DNA from 2 places in the Actinomadura luteofluorescens genome. Region 1 is predicted to be linked to the other one. Evidence: predicted binding sites of a transcription regulator. Region 1 holds the regulator's gene; the other holds the start of a gene.
The links. The regulator HrcA, encoded in region 1, represses chaperone genes, less so after heat shock. The targets are predictions, from matches to a motif close to TTGGCACTCTCNNNNNGAGAGTGCCAA.

Region 2: groES (co-chaperone GroES) is a predicted target of HrcA. The motif match lies at 2,304-2,330, and genes of this name have one in related genera.

The regions. Positions count from the first base shown of each region.
Region 1 is NZ_JACCBA010000001.1:1,918,279-1,922,072, forward strand. It holds gene BJY14_RS08730 (16S rRNA (uracil(1498)-N(3))-methyltransferase) at 1-731, opposite strand, end outside; gene dnaJ (molecular chaperone DnaJ) at 838-1,971, opposite strand; gene hrcA (heat-inducible transcriptional repressor HrcA) at 1,972-2,982, opposite strand; gene BJY14_RS08745 (DUF3097 domain-containing protein) at 3,186-3,794, shown strand, end outside.
Region 2 is NZ_JACCBA010000001.1:5,547,355-5,551,148, forward strand. It holds gene BJY14_RS25895 (coiled-coil domain-containing protein) at 1-236, opposite strand, end outside; gene BJY14_RS25900 (class I SAM-dependent methyltransferase) at 953-2,188, opposite strand; gene groES (co-chaperone GroES) at 2,455-2,763, shown strand; gene groL (chaperonin GroEL) at 2,849-3,794, shown strand, end outside.

The DNA.
Region 1 (3,794 bases):
TACCAGCGTCCGGTGGCGGCCAGCAGCACGCTGGCCGCCGCGACGCCCGCCGTCGAGGTGCGCAGGACGGTCGGGCCGAGCCGCGCGGGGCGCCCGCCCGCGGCGCCGAAGCGTTCCAGCTCGTCCTCGCTGATCCCGCCCTCGGGGCCGACCACGAGGACGATGTCGCCCCGCGCGGGCGGCTCCACGGCGCTCAGCGGCGCCTCGGCCTCCTCGTGCAGGACCAGGGCCAGGGACGCGCCGGCGATCCGCTCGGCGACGTCCTCGGTGGACTCCAGCTCCGCCACCTGGGGCAGCCGGCTGCGCCGCGCCTGCTTGCCGGCCTCGCGGGCGGTCGCGCGCCAGCGCCCGAGGGCCTTGTCGCGGCGCTCCGGACGCCAGCGGGTGACGCAGCGGGACGCCGACCACGGGACGATCTCGTCCACGCCGACCTCGGTCATGGTCTCGACCGCGAGCTCGCCCCGGTCGCCCTTGGGGAGGGCCTGGACGACCACGAGGCGGGGCGCGGGCGGCGGCTCCCGGTGCCGGGCCCGCACGTCCAGCGTGAGGGACGCCCGGTCGGCCGCGGCGACGACGCACTCGGCCAGCAGGCCCTCGCCGTCGGTCAGGTCGACCCGCTCCCCCGGCCGCAGCCGCCGCACGGCCGCCGCGTGCCGTCCCTCGGGCCCGTCCAGCAGGACGCGGTCGCGCTCCAGCGCGTCCGTCCCGGCGAGAAAGACCGGCGGGCTCACCCGAGCCGTCCGAGGGACGCGGAGTCCCGGCCGACGTCGCCCATCCCTGCCACCGTGCTCCTCAATCGCCGCGGCGGCCCTCCCGGTAGGCCGCCGCCACCTCGCTTCAGTGCTGGTTGAAGACGTCCTTGAGGCGGGAGAACACGCCGCGCTGCCCGGGGGCGAACCTGCCGGGCGGGCGCTCCTCGCCGCGCAGCACCGCGAGCCGCCGCAGCAGCTCCTCCTGCTCCTCGTCGAGCTTGTGCGGCGTCTCCACGTTGACGTGGATCATCAGGTCGCCGCGGCCGCTCTCGTTGAGGTGCCGGACGCCCCGGTTGTAGAGCGTGATGACCTGCCCCGACTGCGTGCCGGGCTTGATGTCGACGCTCTCGGCGGCGTCCAGCGTCTCGATGGTGACGCTGGTACCGAGCGCCGCCGCCGTCATCGGGATCTCGACCGTGCAGTGCAGGTCGTCGCCCTCCCGCTCGAAGATCGCGTGGGGCTTCTCCACGATCTCCAGGAACAGGTCGCCGGGCGGGCCGCCGCCCGGGCCCACCTCGCCCTCGCCGGCGAGCTGGATGTGGATGCCGTTCTCCACGCCGGCCGGGATCTTGACCTTGACGGTGCGCCGGGTGCGGACCCGGCCGTCGCCGGAGCACTCGGTGCACGGGTTGCGGATCACCGATCCGAAGCCGCCGCACGCCGGGCACGGCCGCGCCGTCATGACCTGGCCGAGGAACGAGCGCTGGACCTGCTGCACCTCGCCGCGGCCGTGGCACGTCTCACACGTGTCCGGGTGGGTGCCGGGCGCGCAGCCCGACCCCTCGCAGGTCGTGCAGGCCACCGCCGTGTCGATGGACAGCTCCCGGGTGGTGCCGAACGCCGTCTCCGCGAGGTCGAGCTCGACCCGCAGCGTCGCGTTGCGGCCGCGCCGGGCGCGCGACCGCGGGCCCCGCGAGGTCGCGGTGCCGAAGAAGGCGTCCATGATGTCGCTGAACGGGAACCCGGCGCCGCCGAACCCGCCGGCGCCCGCCCCGCCCGCGGACGCGAACGGGTCCGCGCCGAGGTCGTACATCTCGCGCTTCTTGGGGTCGGAGAGCACCTCGTAGGCCTGGGTGATCTCCTTGAACCGCTCCTGGGTCTCCGGATCCGGGTTGACGTCCGGGTGGAGTTCCCGCGCGAGCCGGCGGTAGGCCTTCTTGACCTCGTCGGCGCTGGCGTCCCGCCGGACGCCCAGGGTCGCGTAGTAGTCGTTCGCCACTTACGACCCCGCCAGGATCTGTCCCACGTAGCGTGCCACTGCCCGTACCGCTCCCATCGTGCTGGGGTAATCCATGCGTGTCGGCCCGAGCACTCCCAGCCGGGCCAGAGTGAGGTCGCCCACCCCGTAGTCGGCGGCGACGACCGAGGTCGACTTGAGCCCCAGGTCGGGGTTCTCGGTGCCGATCCGCACCGTAACTGTAGAGGAGTCGCCGGTCTCGCCGAGCAGCCGCATGAGGACCACCTGCTCCTCCAGCGCCACCAGCACCTCCCGCAGGCTCTGCGAGAAGTCCACGGCGGCGAGGTTGGCCGCCCCGGCGAAAACGATCTTCTCCTCGTGCTTCTCGACGAGCGTCTCCAGCAGCACCGACAGCACCGCCGCCGCGACCGGGCGCTCGTCCGGGCCCACCTTGTCGGGCAGGTCCGCGACGGCCTCCGGGACCTCGCCGAAGCCGAGCCCGTCCAGGCACGTGTTGAGCAACGCCCGCAGGTGCCCGATCGATTCCTCGGAGATCTTCCCGGTCTCGATGACGCGCTGCTCCACCCGGCCGGTGTTGGTGATCAGGACGAGCAGCAGCCGCCCCTCCGCCACCGGGACCAGCTCCACGTGCCGCACCGCCGAGCGGGTCAGCGACGGGTACTGCACCACCGCGACCTGCCGGGTCAGCTGCGCGAGCAGCCGCACCGTCCGCCCGACGACGTCGTCGAGGTCGTACGCCCCGGACAGGAACGTCTCGATGGCGCGGCGCTCGGCGATCGACAGCGGCTTGATCGTGGAGAGCCGGTCGACGAACAGCCGGTAGCCCTTGTCGGTGGGGACGCGCCCGGCGCTGGTGTGGGGCTGGGCGATGTAGCCCTGCTCCTCCAGCACCGCCATGTCGTTGCGGATGGTCGCGGGCGAGACCCCGAGGTTGTGCCGGTCGGCCAGCGCCTTGGAGCCCACCGGCTCGTTGGTGGAGACGTAGTCCTCGACGATGGCGCGCAGGACCGCTAGTTTCCGGTCGTCCAGCACGATGTCACCTCCTTCGTCCGGCCGGCCGTGCTACTGGCACTCCATGCTTTCGAGTGCCAAGTCTACGGCCCGGAAGGCCCGGCTGGAGCGCCCCCTCGTTCTCCGCATGGCTGCGTGATCCTACCCGGCCGGGAGACCGGCGCCACGCCGAGGAACGCGGGGCGCCGCCGCGCGGGCGTCCCGCCCGGTTAATGTGCGGACCTGTGCGGAGTAAGAACTACGGAAACGACGTGCTGGGCGGCGACTGGCGCAGGCCCCGCAAGGGGCAGATCCCCGAGGTCCCCGCCGAGCCGGGCCTGGTCGCCGAAGACCCCGACAGCGGTTTCTGCGGCGCCGTGGTGGGCTGCGACAAGTTCGGCGTCACGCTGGAGGACCGGTTCGGCAAGCGCCGGGTGTTCCCGCTGACCAGGTCCGGGTTCCTCATCGACGGCAAGCCGGTCACCCTCGTCCGGCCGGCCGCCGCGCCCGCCGGCCCCGCGCGGTCCGCCTCGGGCTCGATCGCCGTCCAGGGGCTGAGGGCGCAGGTCGCCAAGGAGAGCCGCATCTACGTGGAGGGCCTCCACGACGCCGAGCTGGTCGAGAAGATCTGGGGCCACGACCTCCGCGTCGAGGGCGTCGTCGTCGAGTACCTCGAAGGCGTCGACGACCTGCCCGCGATCGTCGACGAGTTCGCCCCCGAGGAGGGACGGCGCCTCGGCGTCCTGGTCGACCACCTCGTGGAAGGGTCCAAGGAGTCCCGGATCGCCGCCCAGGTCACCTCGCCGTACGTCCTCGTCGCCGGTCACCCGTTCATCGACATCTGGGAGGCCGTC
Region 2 (3,794 bases), 3.6 Mb from region 1:
GCCTCGATGTGCTCGGCCAGGCCCTCGGCCCATTCAGGGGGCTTGCCGGACAGGTCGTCGACCTGCCCTCGGACGCTCTCGATCTGCCCGGTCAGCCCGGTGAGCTCCCGCTCCCGGACCTCGCGGAGAAGCCACTCCATGCCTTCCAGGCGCTGGCGGATCTCGTCGAGGACCTGCCCCTGTGAGCGCTGTTCGTAGACGTGGTCCTGCGCCGCACGGGCGAGCAACTCCCGCATCCGATCCGAGACCGGTTGACCCCCCGTCTGCAGGAAGTTGTGATTCGTTTCCACCCGATGCTCCTTCGTGTGCCGGCGCGACGAAATGACGCACGGCAAATGAATCTCTGGAGTGGCCACTGTAGTGCGTGTAGAGCGTGGCTAAAACGGGTAGCAGAGAAGATTGCGAGTTCTGCGGAATGCGCCTGTTATCCGACTAGGTGGAATAGCGAGATACCGCCGAATGCATGGCAGGTTACGCGCTTTGCGGTCATTGCCCTTCTTGGGGGGATAGAGGGGGTGGACGCCGGCGGGCGGTGCGGGACGGGTCCGGCGTTCCGGGTGCCGTTCTGTCCGTACATCTCGTCCAACATCGGCAGTTCCCGAACCGCGCGGGCGGCTACGGCGGCCCGACGCGTGTGCGGCGGACGTCATGCGGCGGGGCGCCTTCCCGGCCTTTTCGGGAGGGCTTTTGGGGAGCCGGTGGCCCGCCCGGTGAACCTGTCTTGGTGTTCTCGCGCCGGTTGATCTCGCCGCGCCGATTTTCGCGCCGCGCCGCGCCCTTGCCGGGCGGCCGCAATCCCTGGTGCGCGCAATGCCGGAATGCGGCGATGATTTGCACCGCCGTGGCGCGTCGCCCCCTCCCGCTTGGCGTTGCGCCGCCGACTGGAAGATCTTTGGGCAGGGTTGCCGGACGGCGCCCGTTCCGGGCGGGTCAGGCCCCGCCGGCCGGCCGGTCAGCTCCCGGGGACGGCGTGCGTCAGAAGGGCGACGGGATCCCGTCCCACGCGCGTCACCACGAGGGTCAGCTCCCGGGCGCCGCGTCCCGTGCGGCGCCCCCCGAAGCCGAGGTCGCGGCGGAGCCGGTCGACGTCGACGGCGGAGCCGCGCTTCTTGACGGTCAGCACGCCGATCTCGCGGCGGCGCAGCTCGGCGCGCAGCCGCTTCACGGAGAACGGCATGACGTCCTCCACTTCGTAGGCGGAGGCGAAGGGCGTCGGGCGCAGCTCGTCGGACGTGACGTACGCGATGTGGGGGTCGGCCAGGCCGCCGTCGACCAGATCCGCGACTTCGCCGACCAGATGGGCACGGATCACGGCGCCGTCAGGCTCGTACAGGTAACGGCCCCACGCCCGTACGTCCGGGACGTCCGGCCCCTGAGGAGTCAGGGTCCACACCTGGGGCCCTCTATCCGAGAGGTGGGTCTCGGACGAGAGGAGAGTGGCTCGCCGCCGCACGTCGCCGGCCAGCCCGCCCAGCCAGAGGGCCGCCTCCTTGACGTCACCCCCGACCGAGACCCACTCGGCCTCTGCGTCGTCCGGGACGGCCTCATGCGGGATGCCCGGCGCGACCTTCACGCAGGCCGCGGGCGTCTGGCCGGCCATGGCCAGGACGACGTCGAGCGGCGGCTCGTAAGAGCGGGGATCGAAGACGCGGCCCCGCGCCGTGCGACGTCCAGGGTCGGCGAAGACCCCGTCGAATCCGGACGGATCCTCCTTCGTGGCGTCCCCGACCCGTACGGAGGCCAGGCCGTCCAGCCCGAAGGCCGCCACGTTGGCGCGGGCCACCTCAGCGGTCAACGGGTCCAGTTCCACGCCTACTCCGGCCAGTCCCGCGCGCGCTCGGGCGATGAGGTCGGCGCCTATCCCGCACCCCAGCTCCAGCACGCGCCCGGCGGGCAGCCGGTCGGCGAACCGTCCGGCACGGTAGGCCGCCACGCTCGCCCGGGTCGACTGCTCCAGCCCCGCCTGCGTGAAGTACATGCGGTCGGCCTCGGCGCCGAACTTGGCCCGGGCCTTTTTCCGCAACCGGACCTGCGTCAGCGCGGCGGCCACGAGCGGCGGATCGTGCCGCTCGCGCAGCCGCGACGCCGTGGCGAGCAGCCCGTCCTCCCTCACGTCCGCCTCGGCCGCCTCCTGGAGGAGCGCCTGGCCGGAGGGAGTGTGCAGGGCCCGGAACGCCGCGATGTCCATAGGGTGGAAGTTAGCGGCAGGGCCGGTGGCCGGCCGCCGGTGAACGTCCGGAGGCGGCCGCGGGGCGGGCTCGTGTCCGTGTTGACGGGCCAACGGGCACGGAATAGTCTCGCGGTTGGCACTCTCAAGGGTAGAGTGCCAACTACAGCGACGAAGGTCGGTCTGGCACCCGCGACGGCAGGCCGGTCCAGGGTCGCCTCTTCTGTCACATGTGCTGGTCGGTCATCCATGGCCGGCCGAGGACCAATCGAAGGGGAGGTCAGATCGTGACGACCGCCACCAAGGTTGTTCTCAAGCCGCTTGAGGACCGCATCGTCGTCCAGCCGCTTGAGGCCGAGACCACCACCGCGTCGGGCCTGGTGATCCCGGACACCGCCAAGGAGAAGCCCCAGGAGGGCACCGTCCTTGCCGTTGGTCCGGGTCGCGTCGACGACAAGGGCGAGCGCGTCCCCGTCGACGTCAAGGTCGGCGAGGTCGTGCTCTACAGCAAGTACGGCGGCACCGAGGTCAAGTACAACGGCGAGGAGTACCTCGTCCTCTCGGCCCGCGACGTGCTCGCGGTCATCGAGAAGTAATCACCGAGACGTGATGCACCCGCCCCGGTCGGCGCCGCCTTCGGGCGGCCCGCCGGGGCGGATCGCGTGAAAGAGGAGTATCCGCATGGCGAAGATCCTGGAGTTCGAGGAGGACGCTCGCCGGGCTCTTGAGCGCGGCGTCAACGCTCTCGCGGACGCCGTCAAGGTGACGATCGGCCCGCGCGGCCGCAACGTCGTCATCGACAAGAAGTTCGGCGCGCCGACGATCACCAACGACGGCGTCACCATCGCCCGCGAGGTGGAGCTGGAGGACCCCTACGAGAACCTCGGGGCCCAGCTCGCCAAGGAAGTGGCGACCAAGACCAACGACATCGCGGGCGACGGCACCACCACGGCGACCGTCCTCGCGCAGGCGCTGGTCCGCGAAGGGACCCGCAACGTGGCGGCCGGCGCCTCGCCGCTCGCCCTCAAGCGCGGCATCGACGCGGCCGCCCAGTACGTCTCCGACCAGCTGCTGAAGACGGCGCGCGAGGTCGAGGAGAAGGGCGAGATCGCGCACGTCGCGACCATCTCCGCGCAGGACCCGCAGATCGGCGAGCTGATCGCCGAGGCGTTCGAGAAGGTCGGCAAGGACGGCGTCATCACCGTCGAGGAGGCCCACACGATGGGCCTCGAGCTGGAGTTCACCGAGGGCCTCCAGTTCGACAAGGGCTACCTGTCGCCGCACATGGTGACCGACCACGAGCGCATGGAGGCCGTCCTGGAGGACGCCTACGTGCTGATCGTGGACGGCAAGATCTCCAACGTGCAGGAGTTCCTGCCGCTGGCCGAGAAGGTCGCCCAGACCAAGAAGCCGCTGCTCGTGGTGGCCGAGGACGTCGAGGGCGAGGCCCTGGCGCTGCTGGTGGCCAACAAGATCCGCGGCACCTTCCTGTCCGTCGCGGTGAAGGCCCCCGGCTTCGGCGACCGCCGCAAGGCGATGCTCGGCGACATGGCCACCCTGACCGGCGGCCAGGTCGTCAGCGAGGCCATCGGCCTCAAGCTCGACTCGATCGGGCTGGAGGACCTCG